3 regions of the Variovorax sp. P1_H2 genome follow, and region 3 is predicted to be linked to each of the others. Evidence: predicted binding sites of a transcription regulator. Region 3 holds the regulator's gene; each other region holds the start of a gene.
The links. The regulator FNR, encoded in region 3, switches genes on or off when oxygen is low (the NO sensors DNR and NnrR bind a similar motif). The targets are predictions, from matches to a motif close to TTGATNNNNATCAA.

Region 1: a site for FNR is predicted at 3,381-3,394, ahead of AC1D2E_RS21075 (phenylacetic acid degradation protein PaaY). Genes of this name have one in related genera too.
Region 2: a site for FNR is predicted at 2,599-2,612, ahead of AC1D2E_RS07495 (protocatechuate 4,5-dioxygenase subunit alpha). Genes of this name have one in related genera too.

What each region holds. Positions count from the first base shown of each region.
Region 1 is NZ_JBFUCJ010000065.1:29,052-34,834, reverse strand. It holds gene AC1D2E_RS21095 (cation:proton antiporter) at 1-406, opposite strand, end outside; gene apaG (Co2+/Mg2+ efflux protein ApaG) at 485-883, opposite strand; gene rpe (ribulose-phosphate 3-epimerase) at 977-1,672, shown strand; gene AC1D2E_RS21080 (succinylglutamate desuccinylase/aspartoacylase family protein) at 1,750-2,721, shown strand; gene AC1D2E_RS21075 (phenylacetic acid degradation protein PaaY) at 2,722-3,324, opposite strand; gene AC1D2E_RS21070 (enoyl-CoA hydratase-related protein) at 3,495-4,295, shown strand; gene paaI (hydroxyphenylacetyl-CoA thioesterase PaaI) at 4,305-4,754, shown strand; gene paaK (phenylacetate--CoA ligase PaaK) at 4,828-5,783, shown strand, end outside.
Region 2 is NZ_JBFUCJ010000014.1:522-6,304, reverse strand. It holds gene AC1D2E_RS07505 (feruloyl-CoA synthase) at 1-1,327, shown strand, start outside; gene AC1D2E_RS07500 (class III extradiol dioxygenase family protein) at 1,371-2,210, opposite strand; gene AC1D2E_RS07495 (protocatechuate 4,5-dioxygenase subunit alpha) at 2,214-2,567, opposite strand; gene AC1D2E_RS07490 (LysR family transcriptional regulator) at 2,702-3,628, shown strand; gene AC1D2E_RS07485 (LuxR C-terminal-related transcriptional regulator) at 3,634-4,272, opposite strand; gene AC1D2E_RS07480 (FHA domain-containing protein) at 4,487-4,942, shown strand; partial or broken gene AC1D2E_RS07475 (methyl-accepting chemotaxis protein) at 5,201-5,783, shown strand, end outside.
Region 3 is NZ_JBFUCJ010000021.1:25,564-31,346, forward strand. It holds gene AC1D2E_RS10180 (bifunctional acetate--CoA ligase family protein/GNAT family N-acetyltransferase) at 1-299, shown strand, start outside; gene AC1D2E_RS10185 (sulfite exporter TauE/SafE family protein) at 322-1,035, opposite strand; gene hemN (oxygen-independent coproporphyrinogen III oxidase) at 1,187-2,575, opposite strand; gene fnr (fumarate/nitrate reduction transcriptional regulator Fnr) at 2,727-3,443, shown strand; gene AC1D2E_RS10200 (hypothetical protein) at 3,424-3,669, opposite strand; gene AC1D2E_RS10205 (FixH family protein) at 3,674-3,952, opposite strand; gene ccoG (cytochrome c oxidase accessory protein CcoG) at 3,976-5,418, opposite strand; gene ccoP (cytochrome-c oxidase, cbb3-type subunit III) at 5,441-5,783, opposite strand, start outside.

The sequences.
Region 1 (5,783 bases), on a different contig from region 3:
CGACCGGGTCGGGGATGCCGAGCCAGTGCAGGGTCCAGAAGACGCCGAAATAGGTGAGCGTCGATTCGAGCAGGCTCTGGACCAGCACCATCGGGTTGTGCTTGAACCAGCGCAGCGGCAGCCGGCCGCCGGCCTCGAACAGCACGATCGCCACGCCGAGTTCGAGCAGGAACAGGCTGATGCCCTGCAGCGGCCAGATCGCGCCCTCGAAGCCGGCGAAGCCGACCACCGTGCCGACGATCGAATAGCCGACCACCTTGGGCAGGCCCATGTAGCGCTGCACCAGGTGGCCGGCCGCGGCCGCGGCGGCCAGCAGCAGCGACCACAGCACGGTCGGCAGGCCGGCCGAGGGCCGCACCCATTCCGACCAGAAGCCCAGCAGATCATCGGGAAGAAAAGTCGTCATCGATACGTTGGGGAACATCGGCCCCGCGGAACATCCAGAGCGCGCGAGGCGTTCATGGCTCGAAGAAAGAAAGCGTGCTCAGTGCAGCACGCGCGAAGAGGGCATGTCGCCCGCGTCGGCTTCCAGCACCAGCGTGGGGATCGGAACGTCGAAGCGTTCGCCGCGCTCGGTGACGAAGAAAAAGCTGCCGTGCATGGTACCGCTGGGCGCCTGCAACCGGCAGCCGCTGGTGTAGCGGAAGGATTCCCCTGCCGCCAGCAGGGGCTGCTGGCCGATCACGCCGAGGCCGTCGACCTCCTGCGTGTGGCCGGAGGCGTCGGCGAAGACCCAGTGGCGCGCGATCAGTTGTGCCGCCACCTTGCCATGGTTGGTCACCGTCACGGCATAGGCGAAGGTATGCACCCGGTCCTCGGGCGAGGACTGGTCTGGCAGGTAGCGGGGCTCGACCTGGATGCTGATGGGGAGGAGACGCGACATCGAGACGATGGTACATCGGGCCGCAGGCCACCTCGAGGCGGCCCGGCGCCGGCCCGTGTACGGGGTTTTCCCCTGCTGCGACAATCCGGGCCCATGAGCAGCCCCTTCAGAATCGCCCCCTCCATCCTCTCGGCCGATTTCGCACGCCTTGGCGACGAAGTGCGCGACGTGGTCGCCGCCGGTGCCGACTGGATCCATTTCGACGTGATGGACAACCACTACGTGCCGAACCTGACCTTCGGGCCGATGGTCTGCCAGGCCCTCAAGCCGCATGCCAAGACACCCGACGGCCAGCCGGTGCCGATCGACGTCCACCTGATGATCCAGCCGGTCGATGCGCTGGCGGCGGCCTTCGCGCAGGCCGGTGCCGACTACATCAGCTTCCATCCGGACGCATCGCCGCACACGCACCGCAGCATCCAGGCGATCAAGGCGGCCGGCTGCAAGGCCGGGCTGGTGTTCAACCCGGGCCTGGGCCTGGAGGCGCTCGACTGGGCGATCGACGACATCGACCTGATCCTGATCATGAGCGTGAACCCGGGCTTCGGCGGCCAGAGCTTCATCGATTCGGCTCTGCGCAAGATCGAACTCGCGCGCAAGCGCATCGACCAGACCGGCCGCGACATCCGGTTGGAAGTCGATGGCGGCATCAAGGCCGACAACATCGCGCGCGTGGCCAGCGCAGGTGCCGACACCTTCGTGGCCGGCAGCGCGATCTTCAACGCCGCGGACTATGGGAGCGTGGTGAGGGCGATGCGCGAGCAACTGGCCACCACCGTCAAGGCCTGAGCTTGTCGTCGTAGGCCCGGTCGGTCGCCGGACCCTTGCCGGTGTCGACCAGACCGCACTGTAGGATGAGCGGCGAAATGACCGCGCCTCACGACTTTCTTCGCATCCATGGGTACGCGACCCTGCAACCCGGGCCGCGCCTGATCGTGCTGGGCGGCGTGCACGGCGACGAGACCTGCGGCACCGCTGGCATCGAGCGCATCGTGGCCGGGCTCGATGCCGGATCGCTTCAGCTGTTGCGCGGCCAGCTCAGCCTGGTGCCGGTGGCCAATCCGCTGGCGCGGCGGCGGCTGCGGCGCGAAGGCGAGCGCAACCTCAACCGCCTGTTCCGGCCGACCGCGCCGGACGCCGAGCCGGCCGACTACGAGGCCCGCATCACCGATCTGCTGTGCCCGCTGCTGGACCGGCACGAGGTGCTGCTCGACCTGCATTCCTTCCAGAGCGAGGGCGAGGCCTTCGCGATGATCGGGCCGCGCGACAACCAGGGCACGCTCGAACCCTTCGCGCGCGCCTTCGAGGAAGGACAGCTGGCCTTGCACCTGGGCACGCCGCGGGTGGTCGAGGGCTGGCTCGACATCTATGCCGCCGGCCTGGCGCAGCGCGGACAGGCCGCCGACGAGGCCGCGCTGGCCTTCGGCTGGGGCACCAACGAGTACATGCGCAGCCGCGGCGGCTACGGCGTGACGCTCGAATGCGGGCAGCACGAGGACCCGGCCGCGCCGGAGGTCGCGTACCGGGCCATTCTGTCGGCGCTGCGGCTGCTGGGGATGATCGAGCCCGACCCGGCCGCGCCGCCGCCGGTTTCGCCCGAGCTGCTGCGGCTGGTCAGCGTCACCGACCGGCTGCACGAGGAGGACCAGTTCGTGCGCGAGTGGGCCACCTTCGACCGCGTGGCGCGCGGCGAGCCGATCGGCTTGCGCGAGGACGGCAGCGTCCTGCACGCCGAGCGCGATGGCTTCATCGTGTTCCCGAACGCCGAGGCGCTGCCGGGGACCGAATGGTTCTATTTCGCGGTGGAGAGCGAGCGGGACCTGGCGCGCAAGGCCTGATCAACCCCGCTTGGTCGCGATCAGCGGCCGCACGTCCGGCGCATCGAGCCGCGGCCGGCCGGCCTCGACCGCCGTCAGCGCGGCCACTTCCTGCATGCTCGCCAGGCTGCGCAGCGTCAGCGCCTGGTAGGTCCGGGTGCCCTCGAGCTTCCACGCCACTTCCTGGTCGCTGAGTTCGCGCAGCACCTTGGCCGGCATGCCGGCGGCGAGCGAACGGGCGGGGATCTTCCGGCCCGCCGGCACGAAGGCGCAGGCGGCGACGATCGCGGCCTCGCCGATCTCGGCCTCGTCCATCACGACCGCGTTCATGCCGACCAGGGCGTCGCGCCTCACGGTGCAGCTGTGCAGCACGGCGCCGTGGCCGATGTGGCCGTTCTCGCCGACCACCGTGTCCTGGGCCGGAAAGCCGTGCAGCACGCAGGTGTCCTGCACGTTGGCGCCGCGCTCGAGCACGATGCGACCGAAATCCCCGCGCAGCACGGCGCAGGGCCCCACGTAGCAGTCCGGCCCGACGATCACGTCGCCGATCAGCACCGCGGTCGGATGCACATAGGCGCTCGGATCGACGACCGGCACCACCCCTTCGATGGAATAACAAGGCAAGGCAATCTCCGTTGTTTCTGGATGGAAGCCGGGATCAGGGTAATCCCTTGGCAGCTTTGACTTGCGTCAAGCTTTTTCCGATCCTATGATTAACCGACCGGTCGGTCAATGATACTTTTGATACCGGTCAAGACCCCGCCTACGCCAAAACCCAAGACAGGAGACACAGCTTGTCCGACACACTCGTGCTTGCCGCGCAGCAGGGCCCGGTCCTGACGCTGACGCTGAACCGGCCCGCCGCGCTCAACAGCTTCACCGAAGCCATGCACCAGGCGCTGCGCCAGGCGCTCGACGCCGCCGCGGCGAATGCCGAGGTGCGCTGCGTGGTGCTCACCGGGGCCGGCCGCGGCTTCTGCGCCGGCCAGGACCTGGCCGACCCGATGGTCGCGCCCTCGGCGCCCGGCGAACCGCCCAAGGACCTGGGCCGCACCATCGAGCTGCTCTACAAGCCCCTGGTGCAGCGGCTGCGTTCGATGCCGGTGCCGGTGATCGCTGCGGTCAACGGCGTGGCGGCCGGCGCGGGCGCCAACCTGGCGTTGAACTGCGACTTCGTGCTGGCCGGCCAATCGGCCAGCTTCATCCAGGCCTTCGCCAAGATCGGGCTGGTGCCCGATACCGGCGGCACCTGGCTGTTGCCGCGCATCGTCGGCCGCGCCCGCGCGCTGGCCCTGGCCATGCTGGGCGACAAGCTGCCGGCCGCCGAGGCCGAGCGCATCGGCCTGATCTGGAAGTGCGTAGCCGACGCGGACCTGGCCGAGGAGACCGCCAGGCTCGCGCAGCGCCTCGCCGCGATGCCCGTGAAGGCCCTGGCCGCGACCCGCGCCGCGATCGACGGCGCCCAGCACCTGACCCTCGACCAGGCGCTCGACGCCGAGGCCGCGGTGCAGGCGCAACTCGGCAGCGCCCATGACTATCTCGAGGGCGTGGCCGCCTTCGGCGCCAAGCGCGCGCCCGTCTTCACCGATCGCTGAGACCCTCACATGCCCCATACCGCCACCGAAGCGACCCCGCAGCAGACCGCCGACCTGGTGCGCGAGCGCATGTACGCCAATGACCCCGCGGTCCGAGGCCTGGGCATCGACGTGACCGAGGTCGCGCCCGGCCAGGCTACGGTCACGATGACCGTGCGCGCCAACATGCTCAACGGCCACGCCACCTGCCACGGCGGTTTCCTCGCCGCCCTGGCCGACACCGCCTTCGCCTACGCCTGCAACTCCTACAACGAGCTCACCGTGGCCTCGGGCTTCTCGATCGACCTGATGGCGCCGGCACGCGAGGGCGACGTGCTCACGGCCCGCAGCGTCGAGCTGTCGAAGGCCGGACGCACCGGCGTCTACGACAGCGAGATCACCAACCAGCGCGGCGAGCGGATCGCGATGTTCCGCGGCCGCTCCTACACCATCAAGGGCAAGCCGGCGGTGGCTTACTGAGACCTTGCGGGACAGATCAAGAAACTGCGCAGCGTTTTTGCTCTGTCCTCAACTGACTGAACTGGAGACACCCATGCCCGTCAAGCAACCCGCACCCGGCGACCTCGACGCCATCGAGACCGCCAGCCGCGACCAGATCGAAGCCCTGCAGCTGCAGCGCCTGCGCTGGACCCTGCACCATGCCTACGACAACGTGCCGCACTACCGCCAGGCCTTCGAGGCCAAGGGCGTGCACCCGTCGGACCTGAAGCAGCTGAGCGACCTGTCGAAGTTCCCGTTCACGGCCAAGAAGGACCTGCGCGACAACTACCCCTTCGGCATGTTCGCGGTGCCGCGCCAGCAGGTCGCGCGCATCCATGCGTCCTCGGGCACCACCGGCAAGCCGACCGTGGTGGGCTACACGCTGCAGGACATCAACCACTGGGCCGACCTGGTGGCGCGCTCGATCCGCGCGGCCGGTGGCCGCCGCGGCGACATCGTGCACGTGGCCTATGGCTACGGCCTGTTCACCGGTGGCCTCGGTGCCCACTACGGCGCCGAGCGCGCCGGCTGCACCGTGATCCCGATGTCGGGCGGCCAGACCGAGAAGCAGGTGCAGCTGATCCGCGACTTCCGGCCCGACCTGATCATGGTCACGCCGAGCTACATGCAGGTGATCATCGAGGAGTTCGTGCGCCAGGGCCAGGACCCGCGCGAGTGCTCGCTCAAGGTCGGCATCTTCGGCGCCGAGCCCTGGACCGAGGCCATGCGGCGCGAGATCGAAGGCAAGGCCGGCATCGACGCGGTCGACATCTACGGCCTGTCGGAAGTGATGGGCCCGGGCGTGGCCAGCGAATGCATCGAGACCAAGGACGGCCCGGTGATCTGGGAAGACCACTTCTATCCCGAGATCGTCGACCCCGAGACCGGCGAGGTGCTGCCCGACGGCAAGGAGGGCGAGCTGGTCTTCACCTCGCTCACCAAGGAAGCGCTGCCGATCATCCGCTACCGCACGCGCGACCTCACGCGCCTGCTGCCGCCCACGGCCCG
Region 2 (5,783 bases), on a different contig from region 3:
CGCCGCGCTCGAGGGCTGCGGCGTCGACGCGCCGACGGTATTCAGCCGCCATGCCGAGGCGCATCCGGGCGCCCTGCCCTTCGAGCGGCTGATGCGGGCGAACGAAACGCCCGCGGTGCAGCAGGCCTTCGCCGCGATCCTGCCCGACGACCCTGCCAAGTACCTGCTGACCTCGGGCTCGACCGGCCGGCCCAAGGTGGTGATCAACACCCACCGCATGCTGTGCGCCAACCAGCAGATGATGGCCCAGACCTGGCGCTTCCTGGCGGCCGAGAAGCCGGTGCTGGTCGACTGGCTGCCGTGGAGCCACACCTTCGGCGGCAACCACAACTTCAACATGGTGCTGTGCCACGGCGGCGCGCTCTACATCGACGAAGGCCGGCCCGCGCCGGGGCTGATCGAGAAGACGCTGCGCAACCTGCGCGAGGTGCGGCCCACGCTGTTGTTCAACGTGCCGCGCGGCTTCGACATGCTGCTGCCCTTCCTCGAGGCCGACGCGGCGCTGGCCGCCGAAGTGACGTCGCGGCTGCGGCTGGCCTTCTATGCCGCGGCGGCCCTGGCGCCCTCGACCTGGCAGCGGCTCGAGGCGGTTGCCCGGTGCGCACGCCCCGACAGGCCGCTGTGGCTCACCACGTCATGGGGCGCGACCGAAACCTCGCCGGCCATCACCTCGGCGCACTGGCGCCTCGACGGCGCCGGCTGCATCGGCGCACCGCTGCCGGGGCTGGAGCTGAAGTTCGTGCCGAACGGCGACAAGCTCGAGATGCGGGTCAAGGGCGTGTCGGTGTTCCCGGGCTACCGCAACGCGCCGCGCGAGACCTCCGAGGCCTTCGACGACGAAGGCTACTACCGCATCGGCGATGCCGGCTTCCTCGCGGATCGCGAACGGCCCGAGCGCGGCGTGATGTTCCACGGCCGCGTGGCCGAGGACTTCAAGCTCGCGAGCGGCACCTGGGTCTCGGTGGGCACGCTGCGCGTCGAGCTGGTTTCGCGGCTCGCGCCGCTGGTGCAGGACATCGTGGTCACCGGCCACGACCGCCACGAGATCGGCCTGCTGGTCTTCGCCGGCCCGCGGGCCGCGACCGCGCCGCGCGACACCCTGCACGCCGCCCTGTTGCGCGTGATGCGCGAGCTGCGCGATGCCGGAGCCGGCTCCTCGCAATGCCCGGTGCGGGCGCTGGTGCTCGACGCACCGCCCGACATCGACGCCGGAGAGATCACCGACAAGGGCTACATCAACCAGCGTGCGGTGCTCGCGCGGCGCGCCGCGGCGGTCGAGCGCCTGCACGCGGACGCGCACGACCCGGAGGTCGTCCGGCTGGCGTGACGGCGTCGCCGGGGGTGCGGCGCGCACGACCGCGCGCGCCAAGCTACCCCAGCGGCTCCAGCACCATGAGCCCCGCCGCCGTGTTCGAGATCGGGATGTGGTAGTTGGAATGCACCTCGCGCACCTTCTCGGGCAAGGCGCCGCGCGCGACCATCCAGTTGAGCAGCTCCACGCCCTGGGTGCCCGCCAGCTGCACCAGCTCGACGGTCGAGAAGCGGGTGGCCCAGGCCGGGTCGGAGCGCATGCTCTCCATGAACTTCAGGTCGAAGTCCTTGTTGATGAAGCCGGCACGCTCGCCATCGAGCTGGTGCGACAGCCCGCCCGTGCCCATCACGACCACGCGCTCGTCGCCAGGCCACGCCGCCACCGCGCGCGCGATCGCCTGGCCCAGCCGCAAGCAGCGGGCCGCGGACGGCAACGGCGCCTGCACCGTGTTGACGGACACCGGCAGCACGCGCACCGGCCATTTCATGTCGGGCCAGCACAGCGCCATCGGCAGCATGGCGGCATGGTCGAGCATCATCTCCTGGCACGTGGTGAGGTCGAAGTCCTCGGCGACCAGCGACTCGATCAAGCGCCAGGACAGCACCGGATCGCCCTTCAGCGGCGGCAGGCTGGGAATGCCCCAACCTTCATCTCCGTTGGGATATTCCGGGGCCGCGCCGATCGCGAAGGTCGGCATCTTGTCGAGGAAGAAGTTCAGTCCATGGTCGTTCGAGACCAGCACGACGACGTCGGGCCGGACCTTCGCGAGCCAGTCGCGCACCGGCGGGAAGCCATCGAAGAACGGCTTCCAGTACGGATCGTTCTGCAGGCCTTTCTCGATCGCCCGGCCGATCGCCGGCACGTGGGAGGTGGTGATGCCGCCAACGATTCTTGCCATGGCTCAACCCCTCGCGGCCAGCAGCCTGGCCTTGAATTCGTCCTTCGTCATGCCGGTCTGCTGGGCCCCGATGTCCTGCATGTCGAGACCGAAGATGCCGGCGAACTTGGCGAGGTAGTAGGCGTTGCCGCCGGCCTCGATCAGCTGCAGCACGTTGCGCTTGCGGATCGCCTCGCGCTGCTCGGGGTTCAGCCCGTAGGCCGCGCAGTAGGCATCCTCGTCCGCGACGAAGGCGGCCCGGTTGGCGGCCTGGTTGAACGAGTAGCACATCTTGTTGAGCGCATAGCCCTTGCGGGCCTGTTCGCCGTCGAAGAGGGTGGTTCCCGGTATGGGCTGCCTTGGATTGGCTGTTGGCAAGAAAGTCTCCTTGGTGGTTGTGCGTAGCGCCTTGATCCGAATCAACTTTCGCGCGACATGTCGTTGCCGGCGCGATGGGTTCAGTATCAACTCGGGGGCATCGCCCGATCAACGCACGGATACTCATTCCAGCCATGAGCCGATTCGATCATTTGGACCTCGACGGCCACTTGCTGCAACTGCTGCTGGCGGTGCTCGAAGAAGGCTCGGTCACGCGTGCGGCGCAGCGCCTGGGCGTCACCCAGTCGGCCGTCAGCCATCTGCTCGACAAGCTGCGCGCCATCGTCGGCGATCCCCTGTTCGTGAAGTCCGGGCGCGGCATCGTGGCCACCGCGCATGCGCATGCGCTGGCATCCCGCGCACGCGTCATGCTCGACGAGCTGCGCAGCTTCGGCAATGCCGCCGGCTTCGATCCGGCCACGCTCGTCGCCACGGTGACGATTGCCGCCAACGACCTGCAGCGCGACCTGCTGCTGCCCGCGCTGCTGCGGCATGTTCGACGACAGGCGCCGGGCTTCGCGCTGCGCGTGATCTCCTCCGGCGCGCCGACGGCCGAGATGCTGCGCGACGAACATTGCCAGCTCGTGATCACGCCGCGCCCGCCGTGCGCCAGCGACGTGCTGCAGAAGCGCCTGTTCGAGGACCAGTACCGGGTCTTCTACGATGCCAGCCAGCGAGAGCCGCCACACACCCGGGACGAGTATCTGGCCGCCGAACATGTGACGGTGCTGTACGAGCCGCGGCGCCGGCTCGACATCGATGAGGTGCTGGCCGAACGCGGTGTGCAGCGACGCTTCGTGGTCCAGCTGCCGAGCTTCGCGGGCATCGGTCCATTCCTGCTGGGCGGCGTTTCGATCGCCACGCTGCCCAGCCTGCTGCACGCCCATCTGCTGCGCGACCTCGACATGGCGCCGGTGCCCGTGGCGTGTCCGTCGATGCCGATGTACATGGTCTGGCACCTGCGCCACCAGGCCGATCCGATCCACCGCTGGCTGCGCGAGCAGCTCGAGAGGGTGGTGGAGCCGGCACTGGCCGCTGCAACCATCGCCACCCCTGCCTAGGACGCCTATGCCAGGCTCGCGGCCGCGTTCGACAGGTGGCCGTTGGTGCGCGCGTAGTGCAGCGCCTGGGTCCGGCTGTTGACGCCGATGCGGCGGTACAGGCGCCACATGTGGACCTTGACCGTGTCCTCGCTGATCGCCAGCCGCTCGGCCATCTCGCGATTTCCGAGTCCCTCGGCGATCAGCTGCACCAGCTGGACCTGGCGCGGGGTCAGTCGGGTGCCGCTCTCGGGCTCCGCAGAGGATGCGACGTCCTTGTCCTCGCCGGTCTTCAGCACGCTCTTGAGCCCCCTGATCAGGCCGGCGGCATCCGAGGCCTTCTCGATATAGATATCGGCGCCGGCCGAAAGGCACAGCGCTTCCATGTCGGCGGCGGGCAGCGCGGAGTAGACCGCGATCGGCACCTCGGGGTGCTCGCGCCGTGCCGCCTGCACGCCAGCGCAGCCCTTGGTGTCGGGCAGGTTCAGGTCGAGGCAGATCAGGTCGGCGGCGCCATTGCGCTCGACCGCGCCGGCCAGCTTGTCGAGTCGATCGATCTCGACGATGCCGGCGGCCGGTTGCAGCCGCCGCAGCATCAACGCAATGGCGTCCCTCATCATCGGATGGTCGTCGACCACATAGAAGACGTTACGCGCTTTTCTCATTGCCAGAATCTTTCCGCCGCTCGACAGGTCACGGCGAAGCAGATCGCCGAAAGCGCTGAGATTAGTGGACGAAACAACCGCTGGGTCGCTTCTCGCGGCATCGCGATCGCGGCGAGCGCGACGAATGTCTCAATTTTCGGGATTCCGTCGGCTTCAGAAAGTGCGAAGGGTTGCCGAAATGCGGTGACTGCAACCAACCCACAGCGAGATAGAAATGTCCAGACTCATCGTCCTGACCCGCCACGGCAGCGTCCGGCAGGTCAACATCAAGGGGCCGATCACGACCATCGGCCGCGACCCGGCCTGCGGGGTTCACATCGACAGCCTCGGCGTCAGCCGCCATCACGCCGCGATCCACTGGACCGGCGACCGCTTCGTGCTGACCGACCTGGCCAGCCGCAACGGCACCTTCGTCAACAAGACGCGGATCCGCGAGCGGGCGCTGGCCAACGGCGACGCCATCAGCGCCGGGGACTGCCAGCTGCGCTTCCTCTACGAGAACCGGACGCTGCCCCACGACGAGGCACTGCGGCTGATCACGCTGTCCGACGACCTGATCGACATCGACGCGGTGCGCGAGCGCAGCGACTGGGGCGCCTTCTTCCGCCAGGGCAGCAGGGGAAGGCTCGTCGAGGCGCATCGAGGCGGCCGCGGCGAGCGGCGCGTATGAAGGCAAAAAAATGGCCCGCACGAAGCGGGCCGAATGATCTCTGGTGAGAAGATCCCTGGAGAACCAGCCTTGATATCGACAGCCCGACGGGAAACTTGAGGGCGGAACGCCGAGTTCGAGTTCGACGGCGAAGGCACGCAGGCGCCGATCGGTGAATTCGGCGAGATGCAGCGCGGGACCGGTTCGCAGCCTCAAGGTTTTCGGTTTGCTGCCGATATACCTCAGCGTTCCCCCTGCGTCCCACCTGGAATCACGATCATGTTTCTGAGCAATCTTTCGATAGGCAGGCGCCTGGCCCTCGTGCTGGGCGCCATCCTGGCCCTGTTCCTCGCCAGCAGCGTGTTCGCGGTGCTGAAGCTGCGCGACCTCGGCGTCGAGATCGAGGGCATGATGAACGACAGCGTCAAGACCGAGCGCGCCGGCTCCGACTGGCTGCGCTACACCAACTCGGGCGTGCAGCGCGCGGCAGCCATCGCCAAGAGCAGCGACCCGAGCCTGGTCGCCTACTTCGCGCCGGCCACCGCAGCGTCGATCAAGGAAACCAACGTGCTGCAGAAATTCATCGAGGGCCAGATGGTCAAGCCCGAGGAGCGGGCGCTGTTCCAGAAGGTCGGCGAACTGCGCAAGGAATATCTCGCCGCACGCGAGGAAGTCAGCAAGCTGAAGCTCGCGGGCGATCTCGAAGGCGCCAACCGTGTCTTCACGGCACGCTTCGAGCCCACCTCGGTCAACTACCTGGCCGGCGTCCAGCAGATGGTGGACGTGCAGCGCGCAGCCCTCGACGCCGCTGCGGAGCGGGCCCAGGGCATGCGCGCCCAGACCAGCACGCTGCTGATCGTCT
Region 3 (5,783 bases):
CGGAGACGCTGGGCGTGGCCCGCACCATCTGCGACCCCGACAACGTGGAGGCCGAATTCGCGCTGGTCGTGCGCTCGGACCTCAAGGGCGGCGGGCTCGGCAGGCTGCTGTTCGAGCAGCTGATCGCCCATGCGCGCAGCCGCGGCACCCGGCGCCTGGTCGGGCTGATCCTGCGCGAGAACGCCCGGATGCTGAAGCTGTCGCGTGCCCTGGGCTTCGTGCGCGCGCGCAGCGAGGAAGAATCGTCCGACGTGTTCCACGTGGTCATGAATCTGGACCCGCCCGCGTCCGGCGCCTGAGGCGCCGCGAAGAAGGCGAAGCTCAGCGGCACCAGATCTCGATCTGCTGCGCGAGATCCATCCGGAGCGCCTGCAGGGCCACCGCGGCGAGCAACACGCCCGCCAGACGCGTGCCCCACTGCTGCGACATCCGGCCGGCCCCCGAACGCAGACGCTCGAACAGCCACGGCGCCAGCAGCAGCGACACGGCACTGCCAGCCGCGAACAACGCCATGACGGCCGCGCCCTCGAGCACGCCGTTGCTCAGGGCCGCCAGCATCAGCGCCGAGTACAGGAGGCCGCAGGGCATCGCGACCCACAATGCACCGGCCGCCAGCACGCCGAAGGGGCTGCGGGTCATGGGCCGCAGCCGTGCCGCGGCCCATCGTCCGAAGCGATGCGCCCACGCCGGTTGCCGGCCCGAGGCGGCGAGCAGAAGGCCCCAGGCGAACACGAAGACATGCAGCAGCATCCAGGCCGGGCGCAGCGCGCTCAGCTGCCCGCCCGCCAGGGCCAGGCCCTGCACCATGGCGGCAGCCACCGCCCCGGCAGCCGCATAGCCCGCCACGCGCCCGGCGTGAAACAGCATCCCCGCTGGCAGCGAACGGGCCGAGGGCTCCAGCACGGCAGCGCCGCCGCCGACCGGTGCACGCACCAGGCGGACCACGCCCGCGCAGGCGGCGCCGCACATCGCGACGCAGTGCGGGCCGCCCACCAGCCCCATCACCAGCGCGGAGGCCAGCAGCGCCGCCTGCATGGCTCAGTTGTCCATGTCGCTGCGCGCCACCCACAGCGCATGAAACCGACGCAGCCCAATGCCAGGGATACCGCGGAACCGGCTTTGCCGGGCCGCTGGTATCGCCCCCTCGAGGGGGGCGCCGCAGGCGCTATCGGGGGTGGGCTTCACTTCAGACGATGCGCGAGAAGCGCGTCCGGTTGCGGTCGGCCTGCAGGTAGCGGTCGAACACCATGGCGATCGCGCGCACGAAGAACCAGCCGAGCGGCGTGACCTCGATGTGGCGGTCGCTCAGCAGCACCAGCCCCTGCGCCTCGAGCGGCTCGAGCGCTTCGAGTTCGGCGGCGAAGCACTGCGCAAAATCGACCAGGTGCGCCGCACCGATGGTTTCGAAGTCGACCCGCCCCTGGCACATGATCGCCATGATCACGGACCGCCGCAGCACGTCGTCGCGCGTCAGTGCCAGGCCGCGCACCACCGGCAGCCGCCCCTGGTCGAGCAGGTCGTAGTACTCCTCGAGCGTCTTGGCGTTCTGGCTGTAGGTGGCGCCGATGCGGCCGATCGCCGACACGCCGAGGGCCACCAGGTCGCAATCCGGCTGCGTGCTGTAGCCCTGGAAGTTGCGGTGCAGCCGACCCTGCCGCTTGGCCACGGCCAAGGCGTCGCCGGGCAGCGCGAAATGGTCCATGCCGATGTAGACATAGCCGGCCGCGGTGAGCGCGGCGATCGAGCGCGACAGCATCTCGACCTTGGTCGCCGCGTCGGGCAGGGTTTCGGTGGCGATGCGGCGCTGCGCCTTGAAGCGCTCGGGCAGGTGGGCGTAGGCGTAGAGCGCAATGCGATCGGGCCGCAGCGCGCAGACCTGGGCCAGCGTGCGGTCGAAGGACGCGGCGCTCTGACGCGGCAACCCGTAGATCAGGTCGACGTTGACCGAATCGAATTCCAGCCCGCGGGCGGTGGCCATCAGGTCGAAGACCTGTTCGGCGGGCTGGATCCGGTGCACCGCCTTCTGCACGTCGGGGTCGAAGTCCTGGACGCCGAAGCTGAGCCGGTTGAAGCCCAGCGCGGCCAGCGTCACGAGGCGCTCGCGGTCGACGGTGCGCGGGTCGATCTCGATCGAATGCTCGCCGTCGGGCGACAGCGTGAAGGCATCGCGGAGCATGGCCATGAGCTGGCGCAGGCAGGCATCGTCGAGGAAGGTGGGCGTGCCGCCGCCGAGGTGGAGCTGGCGCACGACGGCACCGCGGCCGAGCTTCTCGACCTGCAGCGAGATCTCTCGGGCCAGGTAGTCCAGGTACTCGCGGCCCTTGCTCTTGTGCTTGGTCACGATCTTGTTGCAAGCGCAGTAGTAGCAGAGCGATTCGCAGAACGGGATGTGCACATACAGCGACAGCGCCCGGGCGCTGGCGCCGGCCCCGCCGCGCTGCTCGAGCGTCTGCGCATAGTCCTCGGCCGTGAAGGCGTCGACGAAGCGGTCCGCGGTCGGATAGGAGGTGTAGCGCGGCCCTGGGACGTCGAATTGCTGCAGCACGGCCGGCGTGGGCACCGGGACGGACGGCATAAGAACGGGAGCGGAGGCAATGAGCATCGCGGACGGCGGCAAGGGCTTTGGTGTGTCACTATGCCGCTGTCGCGACCCGCAAACCTTGACCTGGGTCAAGCATCCGGCCCAGCCCCCATCGGACAATCCGCCCATGACCTCGACTGCATCAATGAAACCAGAAAATATCAAGGTCGCCTGTTCCAACTGCAACCTGCGCGAACTGTGCATGCCGGTGGGCCTGGCGCCCGGTGAGCTGCAGCGCATCGACGATATCGTCGCCACGCGACGCAAGGTCAAGCGGCGCGAGACCCTGTTCCGCAACGGCGAGCCCTTCACCTCGCTCTATGCGATCCGCACCGGCGTCTTCAAGACCCGGGTCACGAGCGAGGACGGGCGCGACCAGGTCACGGGTTTCCAGATGGCCGGCGAGATCATCGGGCTGGACGGCATCGTCAACGACCAGCACACCTGCGACGCCGTGGCGCTGGAGGATTCCGAGGTCTGCGTGATGCCCTTCGACCGCATCGAGGAGCTGTCGCGCGAAGTGACGGCGCTGCAGCGCCATGTGCACCAGATCATGAGCCGCGAGATCGTCCGCGAGCACGGCGTGATGCTGCTGCTCGGCAGCATGCGGGCCGAGGAGCGGCTGGCGGCCTTCCTGCTGAACCTGGTGCAGCGGCTGCATGCGCGCGGCTTCTCGCGCTCCGAGCTGGTGCTGCGCATGACCCGCGAGGAGATCGGCAGCTATCTCGGGCTCAAGCTCGAGACCGTCAGCCGGACGCTGTCGAAGTTCGCGGCCGACGCCATCGTCGAGGTCGAGCAGCGCAACGTGCGCATCCTCGACCCCGAAGCACTCCGGCACATCGTCAATCCGCCAGGTTGTTGATCTCCCGCGCCGAGCGGGTCAGCATCAGGGTCAGCGCGCCCGACGCCACGGCCAGCAGCCAGAAGGCGAAGAAGCCGACCGTGTAGACGGCCTGCCGCGAGGCCCCGAGCGCCTCGCCGCGCCAGTGCAGGTCACCCGGATCGACCAGTGCGAACACCAGCACCTCGAGTGCGCAAGCCAGCAGGAAGGCCGGCCAGAGAATCCACATCCAGCGCTGCGCCCGCATGGCCTCAGCGCCTCGGGCCCGGCACGTCAGCGCCCGGCGTCACTGCGTGGTTGCGACCGGCCACCGCCGGCATCAGCTTCTTGTCGGGCAGCGTGCGGTTGATTTCCACGCCCTTGCGGTAGTAGTCCTCGTCGACCACCGGATCGGGCGTGCGCAGGGCCAGCCACAGCGTGGCGAAACTCGCGATCACCACCACGCCCGGCCCGCCGATCACCATCCACACCAGCGGAAAGCGGTACCAGGGCGGACAGGGGCGGCTCGCGTCGTTCTCGTCGGTCATCATCGTCTCCTAGGAAACCAGGGGGTTCATCGCGGGACCAGGAACACGGCCTTCTCGGACACGCTGCCCAGGCCGCCTTCCGCACGGACATCGAAGTGCACCTTGTGCGAACCGGCCGGTGCCGCGCCGTAGGGCAGCTGCAGCCGGACCGCCACCCAGCGCGACTGCGCCGGCGCGACCTCGACCACGGATTCCGAGGACACGTGCAGCCCTTCGAGGCCGCTCGCCTCGATCCGGTAGCGCTGCACCTGCTCGGTGGCATTCATGATCTGCAGGCGATAGACATTCTCGAGCTGGCCGCCCTCGACGATGCGCGCCAGCGACGCGCGATCGCGCACCACGTCGACCTTGAGCGGCGTGCGCGTCACCAGGCTGGCAAGCAGGCCGATGCTCAAGGCGGCCAGGATCGTGGTGTAGATCAGCACCCGCGGCCGCAGCACGCGGCGCAGCACCTGCTGCGGCGTCCAGCGTCCGGCCATGCCGTTCTGGGTGGCATAGCGGATCAGGTCGCGCGGGGTCTCCATCTTGTCCATGACGATGTTGCAGGCGTCCACGCAGAGGCCGCAGCCGATGCATTCGTACTGCAGGCCCTGGCGGATGTCGATCCCCGTCGGACAGACCTGCACGCACAGCTTGCAGTCGATGCAGTGGCCGAGTGCCGGCGCCGTCGCTGGCCGCGCCTTGGACGGCACGCCGCGCGGTTCTCCGCGCGCGGCGTCATAGCTGACGATCAGCGTGTCGCGGTCGAACATCGCGCTCTGGAAGCGCGCGTAGGGGCACATGTACTTGCACACCTGCTCGCGCATGAAGCCGGCGTTGCCGTAGGTCGCGAAGCCGTAGAACAACACCCAGAAGATTTCCCAGGAGCCCATGCGGGTCTGCAGGAACTCCATGGCCAGCTCGCGGATCGGCGTGAAGTAGCCGACGAAGGTGAAGCCGGTCCAGAGCCCGATCGAGATCCAGACCACATGCTTGAACCACTTCTTGACCAGCTTCTCGGTCGAGAAGTCGCCGCTGTCGAGTCGCATCCGCGCGATCCGGCTGCCTTCGATCTTCTCCTCGACCCACATGAAGATCTCGGTGTAGACGGTCTGCGGGCAGGCATAGCCGCACCACAGGCGGCCCGCCACCGCGGTGAACAGGAACAGCGACAGGGCCGAGATCACCAGCAGCCCGGTCAGGTAGATCAGGTCCTGGGGATAGAGCACCAGCCCGAACAGGAAGAAGCGCCGGGCGCCGAGGTCGAACAGCACGGCCTGGCGCTGGCCCCACGCCAGCCACGGCAGTCCGTAGAACACGATCTGCGTCGCGAACACCAGCGCCCAGCGCCAGCGAGCGAAATAGCCGCTGACGCTGCGCGGATAGATCTTCTTGTGGGCCGCGTAGAGGCCGACGCTCTCCTCGGCCGGCGCGATCGGGATCACGGTGCGCGGCTTCTGTGGCGTCGGTTCGGTCATGGAAGCGCTCATGGGGGAACTCAGGCCATCGGCTTCATTGCGTCGCGGCGGCCGGCTTGTTGGACAGGCCCCAGACGTAGGCGGTCAGCACATGGATCTGCGCCTCGGTCAGGCGGCCCTGCTGCGCCGGCATCTGATTGGTCTTGCCGCCATTGATCATCGCGATGATCGCCTCCTGTCCGTAGCCGTGCAGCCAGATCTTGTCGGCCAGGTTTGGCGCACCCAGCGCAGGGTTGCCGACGCCGCCGATGCCGTGGCAGGCTGCGCAGGCCGAGAACTTGCTCTTCCCGAGTCCGGCGCGCACCGAGTCGTGCGGGCTGCCCGACAGGCTCAGCACGTAGTTGGCGAGGTTCTTGACGTCCTCGGCCGATCCGACC